3 regions of the Pediococcus sp. AC40 genome follow, and region 2 is predicted to be linked to each of the others. Evidence: riboswitches for the same ligand, from Rfam matches in the RefSeq annotation. Region 2 holds a riboswitch; each other region holds the start of a gene.
What was found. Region 2 has a riboswitch for thiamine pyrophosphate ahead of thiW (energy coupling factor transporter S component ThiW). Riboswitches for the same ligand answer to the same signal wherever they lie in the genome.

Region 1 (5,399 bases), 840 kb from region 2:
TTGCCAATAGATCGATCGGTAAGGAAGCCAGCTGGTCAAAGTAGTCGGAATCTAACCGTTCTGGCGAAATGTACAACAATTTCACCTGCCGATTACGTGCGGCCGCAAAGCGTTCGTTAATTTCCATGTAATCTAACGTACTATTAATGAAGGTTGCGGGAATGCCGTTGTCCACCAAGGTATCGACCTGATCCTTCATTAGCGAAATGAGCGGTGAAACCACGAGGGTCAATCCCGATTGCATGAGGGCCGGAATTTGGTAGCAAAGCGACTTACCGCCCCCGGTGGGCATGATTGCCAAGACGTTTTGCCGGTGAAGCACGGCGTCAATGACGCGCGCTTGCCCCGGTCGAAAGGTGTCGTAGCCAAAGTTAGATTTTAAAACGGTTTGTGGATCCATCGAATGCCTCTTTCTTTTTGTTGATAGTAGTTAAGTATAGTATGAATGATGAGAGAGTGAAAGCCCTCGGGTAAGGATCGAGGATTAACGTAAACCAGCCATTAATCGTGGGTTTGACGATTGATGGCTGGTTTGGGTTAACCGCAGAGCCTTGAGGGCTGAAACTCGTTTTCGATTGAGAGAACGGAAGTCACTGGGTAATCTTTGAGGATTAGTTTAATTTTGGAATTAATCGCGGGTTGGGCGGTTAATTCCAAAATTAGACTAACCGGAGAAGATTGGTGGCTGGAGTTCATTTTGGCTATGCCACAGAGAACGCCCCCCACCAAAAAAGGCGGAAATCCGCAACGCATGATTTCCGCCTTCATCTTGAAGTATGCTAGTTTTAAAGTCTTTTTATTTCCACCGATACTTCCAATCCTTTTGTGAATACGCCTGTTCCCAAAAATCATACTCTAATTCACAACTACGCAAAAAGCGGTGGGTAATTTCTTCTTTGCGCTGGGCACTTAATTTAGACGCGGCCTCGTCCAGCATCGCAAATAACTGGGTAACCGAATCGTCGCCAGCACCTTCTTCGTCACCTTGGTAGAATTCAATCCACGGCAAGAAGGGGGTGTCAGGTGCGGCGTTTTCCACAATCGCTTGGCTGATTTCATTGTACGTCCACGGGCACGGCAACACGACCGCTGCAATGTCTAACAAATCTCCTTCGCGAACCGCCGTGAATAAATGCTCCGTGTACAACGCAGTTAATGGCCGGGGTTCAGCGTGCTGGTGCTCGGCTAATTCAATGCCGGCGATGTCGCATAAAATCTGGTGGGCCGCCGACTCATCCGCAAGTGAATATTGAATTTGTTCGCTGAAAAAACGCATCCGTTCCTTGGTTTGACTTTTCACCAACGCACCGGCAAAAACCTTCGCAAAGGTGTTCAAAAAACAGGTATCCTGCTCCACGTAAACCGCTAAGGCTGCACTTGGAACTTTGCCCGCCTGAATCCCCTGCACAAACGGATGCTGTTGAATGTCGTGTAAAATTGGTTGGGCAGCTTGCTTTATTTCTTCGGAGAACATGCTGCACCTCCTGCTTGGGCGACCGTGGCTTTAATTCCAGCAATTTGCTGAGCAGGATCGGTCATTTGAATAAACATGCTGATGGCCGCAATTCCGGCCGCGCCAGTTGCCACCGTTTCAGCAACCCGTTTCAGTGTAATACCACCGATCGCAACTACCGGAAATTTACTCATCTGGACTAATTCACGTAATTTATCCACTCCTAGGGCATTCCCAGCATCGGCTTTGGAGTTAGTTTCGTAGACGGTTCCGGTTCCCAAGTAGTCTACGCCGTTCAACTGGTTGGCAGCGGTGATTTGCGCCGCGGTATTGCACGAAAGCCCCACGATCATTCGGTCGCCGACTCGTTCTAAGACTGAGGTAATCCGTTCGTCTTTTTGTCCGACGTGAATCCCCTCCGCCCCCACGGCCAACGCTAAATCTACGTCGTCATCAATAAACAACGGTATCTGATATTTCTGGGTAATTTGGTGACAAGCTCGAGCTAGTTCGACCACTTCGTCACGACTAGCGGTTTTCACCGCCCCTTTGTTACGAAATTGAAAAGCGGTGGCGCCGGCTTGCACAATTCGTTCCACCGTCGGTAAGAAGTCCGCCTTGCTAGCTACGTCCTGGGTGCCGGCAATAAAGTAGGCTTGTAGCATGGTTGGATTAAATTTCATTTTCAACCTCCCGATATGCCCAGTGGTTCAACGGGCCGTGCCCGTGTCCCACCTGAATTCCGTCACTAATCGCGGCGTTAATAAAGGCTTTGCCAATTTGTAGGGCTTGTTTTAAAGATTTGCCCTTCGCAATTTCCGACACGATCACTGATGAAATCGTGTCGCCAGTGCCGTGGGTGTTGCTGGTTTCATAACGAGGACTAGCTAACTCTAACTCGCTACCGTCCGCGAACAGAACGTAATCGCGACTTTCCGTTGGTTCACTAAAATGGCCGCCCTTAATCAAAACGTTTTGCGCGCCCAGTTCCTGCAAACGGGCAGCAGCCGCTTTAGCATCTGCATTATTTTTAATCGGCATTCCCGCTAATTTTTCAGCTTCGGGGAGGTTCGGGGTAATTAGATAAGCCAACGGCAACAACCGGGTCCGCACCGCTTCGATGGCTTCGTCGCTCAGTAGTTTCGCGCCGCCCTTTGCAATCATCACCGGATCCACCACTAAAGGTCCAAAATCATACTTTTGATAGTTTTCCACAACCGCGTCAACAACTGCCGAATTAGCCAGCATCCCCGTTTTCGCAGCCTTAATATCTAAATCTTCGGCCAGCGCCGCAAACTGGTGGTCGATAATGTGGCGCGGCATCACCGCCACGTCGGTCACTCCAAGCGTATTTTGAGCGGTCACCGCGACCACTACGCAGGTTCCAAAAACCTGGCGTTCCTGCATCGTTTTCAAATCCGCTTGAATTCCAGCTCCTCCGCCGCTATCCGTTCCGGCAATCGTTAAAACTTGCGCTGGCTTTTTTGTATCCATGCTAATCATTCCTCAACTTTCATTCTTTCTTCAACTTGGGCAACCGTGATGTTTGCTAATTCATCCATCAGTCCGCTCAAAAAACTTCCTGGCAAATACTGGTCGTGCAATTTTTCGGTAATCCGTTCACCGGCGCACGACAAGGTCAAGCTTGCGTTAATCGCCGCCTGCAACGGGTTCGGTCCGACTGCACAAAACGCGGCTGCTAAACTCGAAAGCAAATCTCCCGAACCCACCACCGCCGGCAAAAGTCGGGTTTGGTTGTGAATCTCGACCACCCGGGTTCCATCACTAATGTAGTCGGTTGCCCCACTCGCGATCACCACGTTATGGTACTTTTGTGCGCAAGCTTTCACCACTTGATGTGCGTCCCCTTCGCCATTTCCCGCGTCAATTCCGCGGGTTTGCCAATCAATTCCCGCTAATACCGCAATTTCGCCTAAATTACCACGAATTACGTCGAACTGATACTTTTTCAACAACCGGAAGTTTAATTGCTGCCGGTACTGAGTTGCCCCGACCGCTACCGGATCCAAAACGAGCGGTTTTTGTTGGTCGTTAGCCGCTTGGCACAACGTTTCGATGTCTGCCCAGCCTTCTCGACGCACTGCTCCAAGGTTAATGGTCACCGCGGACGCCAAGCGGACCAGTTCTTCGGCTTCGCTTTCCTCTTCGCTCATAATTGGGGAAGCCCCCACCGCGTTTAACCCGTTCGCTACTAAAAACGGGGTCACGAAATTAGCATAGTTCACCACCACCGGGTTAACCTCCCGAATTCGCTTAATTCCTTGTAAATCCATTTGATCAGCTCCTCATTCATATCTCCACCAAGCGGTGTACCGAAGGCGGTCGCTACCAGCGAACCATCGCTGTAGATTGACGACCGCATTTCCTAACATCCTCCATCGGCAACCAACAAAAAAACCACCCTTGAGAAGGATGGTTTTCGCCCAATAAACACTTTCCTTCGCAAGTATCAACTTACAGGTTCAAAGGGATCACGCTGCACAAGCGCATCTCAGTTCTTCTACGAACACCCCTAGTGTAGATATTATTTTATTTGAATATGAATTCGGTTTCATAATACGCCTTTTAACTCCCTTGCACAAGTCCGTGAGCATATAAATTCACTTTTAAGGGCGCCCCCTGCTAAAATAAAGATGTACCAAAAATATTCAAAGGGGGATAATATTTATGGATAAAGACAGAATGGAAAACACTAAGGACAAAGTTGCAGGTAAAGTACACGAAGGTGCTGGTAAGTTAACTGGCGACAAGAAGGAAGAAAGCAAAGGCAAAGCGCAAAACATGGCGGGCAAAGTTAAAGACAAACTTGCTGACGTAAAGGATTCCGCTGCCGGCGCAATGGAAGAATTAAAGGAAAAGTTAGACAAGAAAGACGATAAAGATCACGAATAATTAAAAAACCGCGCTTGCGGTTTTTTGTTTGGCCTAATCACATAGCTGGAAACTAACTCCTACCAGCCCATTATTCTAGAGTCCCTTCTCCCAATTCAATTTTCTACATACATCAATGAAGCGTTTTTTCTAGTTGTACTCAATCCCTCGAATAAAAAAGGTTAAAATATTTAGAATGATAGAATCAACCGCACTAAGGAATTGGTTTACTCCAACATAACAAAATCCCCATCAATCACCTAAACCATGATTAATGGGGTTTTATTAATGCTCACAAACTATCCGACTTTGGTCCCACTGTTTGTAACATCTTCCATGAATTATTGAATATTAACGTCTGAAACTTGATAAAAGGCATTTGCTGTATTAGCAATATTCCATACGCTTAGGATCACGTGGTATCCTTTTTGGTCCGGAATGTTGACCTTGTGCGTTACTTCGGTTCCTGGGGTTGCCCCGTGATCATCAAAACTAGCAATTTTCTTGAAATCACTGAATTTTAACGGTTTGTTCGGGTCCCAGCCTGGTTTGGTAATGTAGTAATCCCACGTACTTGTACTGTGAGGAGCGGTTAGATGCCAGGTAACATCAAGTGGCCCACTCTTAATTGGGGTCTTGTACCAACGATCGGCAGTTTGCTCGTCTAATTGAGAAAACTTGGAAATCCCCGCACTCGCAATTTTACCATCGATAAAGGTATTTTTCGGTGCTTCGATGCTTTGCGGTTCGTACATTACCGGACCAATATTTTCGTTCAATGGTTTACCAGGAAACTGGCTGCTTCCTAAATAGGCTCGACCACCAGGATTAGTAACAAATCCGTGGGCAGAAGCCTTGATTGCGCCTAATCCTAACACAACAACTACAATACTAGCAACAACTAAAACGTAACGAATAAATCGGTTACTTGACTTTACCATAATACATCCCTCCTTATGTCTATAAGATAACATGATAAAAAAATCTGTTCTACAAAAACGCTTACACAAATAGAATGCCGGTATTCGTTAACGGCCTTCGTAGTTGATGCCGA
Region 2 (5,399 bases):
TTCAGTTTGGGTCACCACTTCGCATATTGTTGACCAACATGAATACATGATTGAACTAACTTTTGAATCTTCACCAATGTAAAGGACCTGAGCATATGCAACCCCAATTCGTACCGATGACTAAAACCGGATATCAAAAGATTCAACAAGAGATTGCTGATCTAAAAAAGACCCGCCCCGGCTTGATTAAGGCGTTAGCGGACGCCCGCGCACTGGGTGATTTATCCGAAAATGCGGAATATAGTGCAGCCAAACGGGATTTACGCCGAATGGAAGGCCGCCTACGCTATCTGGAACGGCAGATTAACTACTCCAAGATTGTGGAAAACACGGATCGTACTAAAATTGACCTCGGCAGCAACGTCACTCTCCGATTTTTGGATGACGACTTCACCGTCACTTACGAAATTGTGGGTAAACATGAAGCCGACGTGGCTCAGCAAAAAGTTTCTTATCAATCTCCGCTAGGCGCTGCCCTACTACACCACCACCTTCATGACGTGGTGACGGTTAACGCCCCCGATGAGCAATATCAGGTGGAAATTTTAGCAATTAATTAACCATTTTTCGCTTAGTTTATTGACGAAATGCAAAATTTAGTGTAAATTAATATAGTAATTTGCCCGCTGGTCAAATTGGTTAAGACGTCGGCCTCTCAAGCCGGAGTTACGGGTTCGATCCCCGTGCGGGTGATTTATTGGCCATTCGCCAAATTGGTAAGGCAGCGGACTCTGAATCCGTAATTTACTGGTTCGAACCCAGTATGGCCAATCATTTAAAAAGCTGTCATCCTCAAGATCAGAGGGTGGCAGCTTTTTTGTTTAACCACAAAAAAATCCGTTGGCATTTAGTTTACAGGCTTAATACCAACGGATTTTATTTTCGCTTCCTAAGCCTTCCGTTCAGCTCCCGCAATTTTTAGCTGAACGCCGACTTGTTGACTTAACTTTTCTAATAATGCCTCCCCGCTTTCCAAAGAAGGGTTATCTTCTGACATGATTGCAATAGTACAACTGTTCTCGCCCTTGCCTAAGTAACCAATGCTGTTAACAATCCAGTGCCCGTTAGGCATCTGTTTCCAACCATTCTTTAGCCAAGCATACTCGGAACCTGCTGAAATTCCCCAGTCTTGGTCGTCGGCAACGTTAGCCATCAAATTTTTAGTATAGGCCTTTGACTTATTTGAGATATAGCCGTTCTCGTAAAAAATCTTGTTTAACACCTTAATTTGGTCACGGGGGGTGGTGGGTGTCAGCGCCCACCCACTTGCTAACGCAGTCGAGTTAGTCATTTTTAAGTTGTTAAACAATTGCCCTAAACCTCGCGCGCTGCCGATATCATTGTAGATACTCGTGGCCGCATCGTTGTCACTATTTTTAATCATCTGTATCGTCGCGTTTTGCTCTCCGGTGGTTAAAGCGCTGGCTTTTTGGTGACGCTGATGCAACAGTTCTACTAAAAGGTCGGTTTTAATAATACTTGCCGAAGGGAAAGTAGTCTGCTTGGTATTGGTCGCCTCATAAAGCTGATGGTCTCGTTTTGAATACACTGCAACCGCAACCTTTGCATTTGTATTCGCTAAAAACGGACGTAATTGTTCAGCAAATCCCTTAGCGGTCGCTTTATTGACGGCTTTCTTCATTGGAACTTGTGGGTTTGTCGCGGGTTGATGCTTAGCCGAACCCTTTTTGTTTACTGGGCCGCGTGGCGATTGTGATTGCGCAACTTCTTGGTGTGCGCTAACCCGTAACATTTCTAAGCCCACTACGCTAGTTATCAAGACCAAGATGGTTACCATTGAATAAAATCGCGTCCAATTTAATCTTGGGGAAGGCTTTTGCCAATTTTGATTCATTTAATCTAAACTCCTACTCAATAAACTTTAATACTGGATCCCAAGCGCAACAGCTACTCAAGTTGTTCAATCACCCGCACAAATTTAAGAAACTTTTGCAAAATTTGTTCAAGAAAAGCCACCATTCTTGCATCCCGCAAATCACCGGCTTCATTGAAAGCTGTTTTTGCACTACTTAGCAAAAACTCATTGCCCGATATAACGATCCCATTGACGTATAAGCGCCTCTAGGATCTGTTTCAAATGCAATTGAGTGCAGGAAGCCCCTTGTCTATACTGTCACCCGGATTGATTTCCCATCGGGTAATTTAAACGAAAACCATTTAATAAGTTTTTTCAGAGCTGCAGGGATAGCATGATTATGTTCTGGAGCGGCGAAAATTATCCCATCGGTCACATTATTTTTTGATTTAACTCCTGTAAAACGAGAAGGGCGCTTAGGTCTTGATCCTCGTTAAATAGGTGAACTTGCCGAAGATCTAGCACTTCAATTGTCACGTTTTTTGAAAATATTGCCGTAAATGCTCCACTAACATTCGTTTATATGATTGCTCGCCAATCGATCCGGCAATTACCCCGAATTTTATTTTATCACACCCCCTCTCGAGGGCTATCGCCATTTTGGCGCACAAATTACTTTAATTCTGTTTCATAGCTTGATGAGCATGGTTTAACTGCTGGACATTTTTAGTTTGATCAATTAAATCACCACGTTCATCAAATACTTGTGGAGAATTCTCCAACAAAAATTCAGTACTAGGCAAAATCCGGGCTTTCAGTTCTGATGCGCCTAAAATTTTCCGTAGCTGAGTATACGCTCTTGAAGCGCCCAAATTACCGTAAGCGGCAGCCGTGATTATTAGTGATTTATCTAAAATGCGATGAATGCCGTGCGTTAATGTGCGTTAATCCCCATATCGCAACAAGTTGTTTCATTTCGCTAACCTCCTCCAAATTAGCTTTGTCCATCAAACCGCTTTACACTTCATTACCATTATACGACTCCTAATGTAAACGCTTAACCTATTTTTTGACGAATTCGATTTTTTATAAAGTTAACCCCATTTACAAAGTTAAAAAAACGTGGTATCTTGATCAACAAATAACTACTAACATTGCTGGGGTGCCACGCGGCTGAGATTATACCCATTGAACCTGATCTAATTAGGATTAGCGCAGGGAGCAGTGCATTAGCCAAGCTACGTATAATTGTGTTTTTACTGATTTTATGTAACCAGCGGTGTCCTGCTTTGCGGGAGACCGCTTTTTAACTGGGCTTTTTAGGTAGCATCCCCTAGCTAAAATTGATTTTGGAGGAATTACCATGCAAAATAAAACCACTTTACGACTGGCCATCGCTGCTTTACTGATCGCCATCGACGTAGTTACTTCCCCGCTTTTTCGGATTGAAGGAATGGCTCCCATGTCGAGCGTGCTAAACGTAATCATTGGCTGTTTGGTCGGCCCCTTTTACGCATTCGCGATCACTTTAATGACCGGAATAATTCGGATGCTCATTCTGGGAATTCCCCCGCTCGCCTTAACTGGTGCAGTATTTGGTGGCGTTCTTTCCGCCCTCTTTTACCGGTGGACTAACCGGGTCGGCGGCGCTTGGCTAGGAGAAATCATCGGTACCGGAATTATTGGCTCCCTGCTAAGCTATCCGGTGATGATTTTATTCACCGGCAGTAGTAACGGCTTGTATTGGTTCATTTACACGCCGCGTTTCCTCGCTGCGACCCTTTTTGGCGGCTTAGTGGGCACCATTTTAACTAAGATTCTGCTTAAGAGTCCGCGTTTTCTACGATATCAACAGCTGTTTAGCAAATTAAAACTGTAAATAAAAAATCCTGACCACAATTTTTAAATTGCGATCAGGATTTTTAAATACTAGCCTAGTTTAAAATTATTTTAAACGAGCATTTAATTCTTCAGTCTTATCTTCGTAACCTGGTTTACCAAGTAAAGCAAACATGTTGGACTTGTATGCTTCAACACCTGGTTGGTTGAATGGGTTGATTCCGTTCAAGTAACCAGAAACGGCAACGGCTGCTTCAAAGAAGTAAATCATGTAACCAAGCGTGTAAGCAGTTTGGTCAGGGATATTAAGCGTCATTACTGGTACGCCACCATCGTTGTGTGCAAGGGTAACCCCTTGGTAAGCTTTCTTATTAACTTCGTCCATTGTCCGACCTTCTAGGTAACGGAGACCATCAAGGTTTTCTGCTTCCTTAGGAATGTCGATGTCATGGTTTGGCTTTTCAACGTTAATTACAGTTTCCATTAAGTCGCGACGACCTTCTTGGATGTATTGTCCAAGTGAGTGTAAATCAGTTGAGAAGTTCGCTGATGAAGGGTAAATGCCCTTTTGGTCCTTACCTTCGGATTCGCCCATTAATTGCTTCCACCATTCGCCAAAGTATTGTAACGTTGGTTCGTAGTTTTCAAGCAATTCGGTAGTGTACCCCTTCCGGTAAAGGATGTTCCGCAATGCGGCATACTTGTATGCGTCGTTTTTGTTAACGTCAGCATCTGTGTATTCCTTGCTTGCGTCTTCGGCACCCTTCATTAATTGATCGATGTCGCCACCAGCTACGGCAATTGGAAGTAAACCAACTGCAGAAAGTACTGAGAAACGTCCCCCGATGTCATCAGGCACAACAAATTCTTCGTAGCCTTCAGCATCTGCTTCAGTCTTCAAAGCACCTTTTGCACGGTCAGTTGTAGCGTAGATCCGTTTCTTAGCTTCTTCTTCACCGTATTTTGCAATCAATTTTTCCTTCAAAACGCGGAAAGCAATTGCAGGTTCGGTAGTTGTACCCGACTTAGAAATTACGTTGATCGAGAAGTCACGGTCACCAATCAAGTTCAAAACGTCTGCAAGGTATGTGGAACTAATTGAGTTACCAGCAAAAATTACTTGAGGTGCACCGTTACGTTGTTCCTTAGTCAACATGTTGTAGAACGTGTTGTTTAAGAAATCAATTGCGGCACGGGCTCCCAAATATGAGCCACCAATTCCGATTGCAACAAAGACTTCGGAATCTTCGCGAATCTTTTCAGCAGCTTTCTTAATCCGTGCGAATTCTTCCTTATCGTAGTTAGATGGTAAGTCTAACCAGCCCCGGAAGTCGCTTCCTGCACCAGTACCTTTGCGAACTAATTCGTCGGCAGCGGTAACCATTGGTTGGATTTCAGCAAGTTCATTTTCATGAACGAAATCAGCCACGTTGGAACTATCAAATGAAATGTGTGCCATTTTAAATACCCCTTTTATTTAGAATTCCCTACTATTATACAATAGTTTGCCAGACTTTGAAGAACTTTGGACAACTTGAAGCGGTTAAATTTTCCTTAAACAAATTAGCGTCCGTCAGCAAGTCACTTTAAAAATTAAGTTTTTCTAAAGAAAATTGGTCTATATCTTTTGTCGAATTCTACGCAAAAGCTCCTCATGTTTTTATATGATTGCATAAAAAAGACTGAGAATTTTATAATCCCAGTCTTTTTTCTTCATATTAAGATTTCTATTTTAACGTTGCTA
Region 3 (5,399 bases), 890 kb from region 2:
CATCCTTGAGGCGGACTCCAAAGGCACCGTGCTTATACAAAATCGGCGCGTTTTGCGGTTGGGTATCCCGGCAACGTTTAATTCGGAAGAGTAAGGCTTTTTTCGCCAACGCCACCCGGTCTTCCATAATCTCCCAGAAGACTTCTCGGTCACCCTGGGCTTCAATCGCAATCCGTGGCAAGTTAACGGTAACGACCCCTAAATTCATTCGGCCACTATTAACTTCTTCGCCATCAGCGTTCTTCCAAGCTTGTAAGAAGCTCCGACAACCCATGGGCGCCTTAAAGTTTCCAGTTAATTCCACAATTTTGTCGTACATTAAGACGTCGGGGTACATCCGTTTAGTTGCACACTCTACGGCCAACTGTTTGATATCGTAGTTGGGATCCTCCGGATTTAAATTTATTCCGCGCTTAATTGAAAAGACCAACTTTGGGAAAATTGCGGTCCGGTGCTGCTTGCCGAGCCCCTTAATGCGGACTTTTAAGATTGCCTTTTGAATTTCCCGTTCGATCCACGAAGTTCCCAGGCCAAATCCCACCGTGGTAAACGGCGTTTGTCCGTTGGATGAAAACAGCGTGTTAACTTCGTACTCTAACGCTTGCATTGCGTCGTAAATATCTTTCTTGGTTTTTTCCTTAGCAAAGGTCTCCCGTTGTTCGGGGAGCACCCATTTTTCGGCTTCCTTCAAGTGCTTTTCGTAATTTAATTTTGCGTAAGGCGCCAACATTTCATCCGTCCGGTCTGACGAACAACCTCCGTATTGGCTCGATGCCACATTCGCAATAATCTGTGACATTTGGGCGGTTGCCGTTTGAATTGACTTAGGTGACTCCACTTCCGCATTTCCAATCTTAAAACCATTCGCTAGCATACTCTTGAAGTCAATCAAACAGCAGTTGGTCATTGAAGTTAGCGGTGAATAGTCCAAGTCATGAAAATGAATGTCGCCGCGCAAGTGGGCCTTTGCTACGGTCTGCGGCATCATCGTTAACCCAAATGATTTGCCGACCATTCCGGCCGTTAAGTCCCGGCGGGTGCTGAAAATATTACTGTCCTTATTAGCATTTTCGTGAACTACCGTATCCCGTCCATCAAATAACTGGCTTAATTTATTTTGCGGGTCAATCGCGGCCTGCCACTTGGCTTCATCGGCTTGCCGATATTCAGCATATTTTTCCCACAAGTCGTCCCGTTGATAATCATGAAGGATCACTTTGAAGACTGCCCGAATTTGTTCTACCGTTAGCGGCGACGCCATTTGCGTTAACTGTTCTAAAATTGCTTGCGTAATTTTTTGCCGTTCAACCTCGTCCGTGGTTAATTGATCAACCACTAGCGCGATTTTATAGGGGTAAAATTGCATCCTTTCCCCATCTGCTTTAACTACTTGTTTTTGACGTAATTCAGTCCAAGCGTCGGTTGCGATTGCTTGCGAATTGATCATTTTAACCACCCGTCCTTTTCTAATTTTTTATTCCAATCTCGTTCAATTCTCGCTATAATAAACAACGTTATTATTTTCTGTTTATTTAAAGCTGTTTGATATTCGAAACTGGCTTGATTGGTTTCTCTTCACATCATAGATTACTCCGATTTCGCAAAAAGATAAAGGTTGAAAACACAAGATATATGTGCTTAACGAACGATTAACCACTATATATGGTGTATGTAACGTAATTTAAAATGGCAATTAAAAACCTGGTCACCGCAGTTTAGTTGGGGACCAGTTTTTTAGATTTAAACTGTTTTTCATCACAAAAGCATGGAAAATAATTTGGCTTCACGTCCATAGTTATGACTGAGAAGCACATTATAAATTTATTTTTTTAAGTTAACTATCTGAACCCCATATATTTTTCTACTCATTACCAATATCACTACCACTAAAAAACTGGCCCAAATAGGCTTATTTACCTATTTGAACCAGTTTTATTAATCCATTATTAAATTGAGTAGCGCGTTAAACCTATTGTGCCGTGTATCCGCCGTCCACCACAAATTCGGAGCCAGTCGAGAAGGAGGATTCATCGGAAGCTAGGTACAACACCATGTTGGCAATTTCTTCCGCGGTGCCTAGGCGGCCAACTGGATGTAGTTTCTCCAAGTCCGCTCGCATTTCAGGATACGCATCCACCATTGGGGTGTGGGCGTATCCCGGATGTACCGAATTAATCCGGATCGGGTAATGTTTCTCCGCACAGTACAAGGCTGCTGACTTAGTAAGTAAACGCACTCCACCTTTTGAGGCGTTATACGCGTATAGGTTAGAAATCCCAATTAGGCCCGCAATCGAAGCCATGTTGATAATCGAACCACCCTTTTCCTTCATGTGTCGAATGCCATACTTCACTCCTAACATGATGCCGTCCAGGTTGACCGACAAAATCTTGTGCCATTCGTCAAGTTCAATATTTTCAGCATTGTCAAAGGCTAAAATTCCCGCATTATTAACCAAAATATCCACTTTTTCGAATTTATCAATTGCCGTCCTAAAAACGGGTTCCCAATTATCTTCCACCGCAACGTCTTGTTTGACGAAAACGGCCTTATCTTCGCCAATTTCCTGCAAGGCTTCACTTGCGCCAGCAACATCAACGTCCGTGATCACCACTTTTGCACCTTCCCGAACAAAAAGTTTGGCACAGGCTAATCCAAAACCTTTTACTCCACCAGTAATAATCGCAACTTTTCCGTCTAGTCTACTCATTTCATTGGCCTCCTAAACCTATTTTATTCGGCGTATTCCCTATCAATTTAAGCATAAACCTACCAGTACCAATTTGCAACCGTTTTCACAAACCGTCCTATTACCCCTATTGTTTTTTCGGTTGGGTCCCCTGTCATATCTAACGTTAAGAATAACGTGACTTTACCAATCTGTTCTCATAATTTTTAGGTAGACCATTTGCAGCCAAGTAACCGCTTTACAAGCCGATTACAAAATGCTACGATTGCTTCATAGTAAAAACTTAAAAACAACAATGCTGGGGTGCCGTTTTGGCTGAGATAATACCCATTGAACCTGGTCTAATTAGTATTAGCGTAGGGAGATATTGGATAATAACAGCCAGTTTTTCGTTGCCGAAAAGCTGGCTATTTTTCTGGCTTCTTGTTTCTAAGTAAATTTATTAATTTACTGAGGAGGTTTTTTAGTTATGAATACTAAAAAAGCAAACTGGAATTACTCGTTACGAGACGTAGTCTTTATTGTGCTAATCGCGATTTTTTGTGGGGTGATTTTTTTCGCCACTAATTTATCGTATAGTTTTCTAACGGCGGGGTTGGCCGCAGTCGGTCTCGGTCCGCTAGCTAACGACCTGTTACTTGGCCTATGGATGATTGCCGGACCTTTAGGCATCATGCTCACCCGCAAAATTGGATCCAGTATCATCGCGGAAACTCTGGGAGGTCTGGTTGAAATGCTCCTAGGCGGTCAATTTGGCGCTGGTGCAATTCTTTCCGGGCTCATTCAAGGAATTGGGAGCGAGCTTGGTTTCACCTTCACTGGCTACCGCCATTACGACAAACTGGCCTTATTTTTGTCGACCGTCACTAGCACCATCATTACCTTCGGCTGGAGCCTTGCCCAAGAAGGCTATGCCGCTTACCGTCCAAGTTTTCTAATCGTTTTGTTTATCGCTCGGTTTATTTCAATTGGTTTCTTCTGTGGCGTTTTAGTTGCCTGGATCAACCGGCTGGTAGAGCGTTCGGGCATTATGCGGCGGAAGTAGGCATCCAATTATGGAAAAAGTCACAATTAACAATTTAACTTTCAAATATCGGCAGGCAACTCAGCCGATTCTCAAACAACTTAACTTTCACCTAACGGCTGGTAGTTTCAACGTTTTGTACGGTCCGTCCGGCGGTGGAAAATCTACCCTGCTACGGATTATCGCAGGACTGTACCCTCACTTTGCGGGGACAATTATCCAAGGAACCGTCAAACTGGAAGAAAAGGACGTTAACGCTTGGCAGCCCGCGGAGCTAACCCAAAAATTGGCGTTGCTCTTTCAAAATCCACGAGAACAATTTGCCATGGACCAAGTCGAAAAGGAATTCATCTTCACCTTGGAAAACCTGGCTATTCCCGCTGATGAAATTGACGATTTAATTACCCAAGCGCTTAGTCAAGTGGGGATTGCTCACTTGCGTCACCGGCAACTCGCCACCCTTTCTGGCGGAGAACTGCAAAAAGTCGCCCTCGCGATTACTCTGGCAACCGGCAGTGACTTAATTTTACTTGATGAGCCATTTGCCAACGTTGACCTAAAATCTCGCAAAGCCCTCATCAAGCTTTTAAAAAAACTGCAGGCACAAGAAGGCAAGACGATTTTAATTGCCGACCACGATCTCAACGACTATGCGAAAATTTGCGATCACTTATACCAGCTTGATCACCAACAAGTTAGCTTAATTACCGATCCACAACCGATTTTTGCGCGTTACCAGGTAACCACCCGCACGGCGTTCCCGATTCCTAACGCAAACGCCGCTGCAATCCTAAAGTTACAAGATTTTGGGATTGAAAACGGGGGCCGGTATCTACTTCAGGCCGTCCAAACGTCCTTTCCCAAGCAACACTTAATTTTGCTTACTGGTGAAAACGGCTCGGGAAAGTCGACGTTATTCGAAGCAATTGCCCGGCTTCATCCCTATCAAGGCAAGCTTTTTTATGAAAATCGGCCGCTTTCCCAGTTCAACGCGCGAACTTGGGCCAAAACTGCTACGGTGGTCTTTCAAGATTCTGAAATGCAATTTCTTAAAATGACCGTTACAGAAGAAATCGACCTAAGCTTACAGCACACCCGCGAACCCCAATATTGGACTGCCGACCGTATTCAAGACTGGCTGGAACGTCTTAATTTAGCGGAGTTACAAGAACAGATTGTTTATCAACTTTCGGGCGGGCAAAAGAAAAAGCTCCAAATCTTAACCATGTTAATTTTAGGCAACCCGCTCGTTTTACTTGATGAACCCTTGGCCGGCTTGGACTTAGCTTCCGTAAGGGTGGTTATGCAATTAATTCAAAAAGCTGCCCAAGTACAAAAACAAACCATCGTGATGATCAGTCACCAATTGACGGGCCTACCAGAATTTTTTGACTATCATTTGGCACTGACCGATCATCAGCTTATTTATCAGGAGGAACTAAATGGATTCATCAGTTAAATTCATTTTAATTCTGGCAATTAGTTTTGAAATTGCCTTTGTTAAAAGTGTTCCTATTAACCTAGTGATCATCATCGGCGGGTTAGCCTACCTGCTTTGGAAACGAATTGCGGTGCGCAAACTGGGACTGCTTTTGGTAATCCCGCTGCTTCCTGCCGTAGCAACTTGGATTTCGTTTTATTTAAACGGGACTGGCAACGCGGTGCGGACCGCTTGGATAATGGCTA

Region 1: another riboswitch for thiamine pyrophosphate. It lies ahead of thiM (hydroxyethylthiazole kinase); the one in region 2 lies ahead of thiW (energy coupling factor transporter S component ThiW).
Region 3: another riboswitch for thiamine pyrophosphate. It lies ahead of NL111_RS02740 (ECF transporter S component); the one in region 2 lies ahead of thiW (energy coupling factor transporter S component ThiW).

Annotation. Positions count from the first base shown of each region.
Region 1 is NZ_CP127012.1:628,194-633,592, reverse strand. Features, by position in the region: gene recQ (DNA helicase RecQ) at 1-400, opposite strand, end outside; gene tenA (thiaminase II) at 797-1,474, opposite strand; gene thiE (thiamine phosphate synthase) at 1,456-2,136, opposite strand; gene thiD (bifunctional hydroxymethylpyrimidine kinase/phosphomethylpyrimidine kinase) at 2,126-2,956, opposite strand; gene thiM (hydroxyethylthiazole kinase) at 2,953-3,747, opposite strand; TPP riboswitch at 3,893-3,998, opposite strand; gene NL111_RS02995 (CsbD family protein) at 4,142-4,366, shown strand; gene NL111_RS02990 (lytic polysaccharide monooxygenase auxiliary activity family 9 protein) at 4,687-5,286, opposite strand.
Region 2 is NZ_CP127012.1:1,471,798-1,477,196, forward strand. Features, by position in the region: gene NL111_RS07235 (hypothetical protein) at 1-82, shown strand, start outside; gene greA (transcription elongation factor GreA) at 96-560, shown strand; tRNA gene NL111_RS07245 (tRNA-Glu) at 621-693, shown strand; tRNA gene NL111_RS07250 (tRNA-Gln) at 699-771, shown strand; gene NL111_RS07255 (serine hydrolase) at 890-1,855, opposite strand; gene NL111_RS07260 (NADPH-dependent FMN reductase) at 2,127-2,252, opposite strand; gene NL111_RS07265 (hypothetical protein) at 2,494-2,688, opposite strand; TPP riboswitch at 2,965-3,054, shown strand; gene thiW (energy coupling factor transporter S component ThiW) at 3,180-3,695, shown strand; gene NL111_RS07275 (glucose-6-phosphate isomerase) at 3,762-5,114, opposite strand; gene NL111_RS07280 (GRP family sugar transporter) at 5,383-5,399, opposite strand, start outside.
Region 3 is NZ_CP127012.1:577,714-583,112, reverse strand. Features, by position in the region: gene nrdD (anaerobic ribonucleoside-triphosphate reductase) at 1-1,447, opposite strand, end outside; gene NL111_RS02745 (glucose 1-dehydrogenase) at 1,970-2,710, opposite strand; TPP riboswitch at 2,979-3,070, shown strand; gene NL111_RS02740 (ECF transporter S component) at 3,159-3,734, shown strand; gene NL111_RS02735 (ABC transporter ATP-binding protein) at 3,745-5,172, shown strand; gene NL111_RS02730 (energy-coupling factor transporter transmembrane component T family protein) at 5,156-5,399, shown strand, end outside.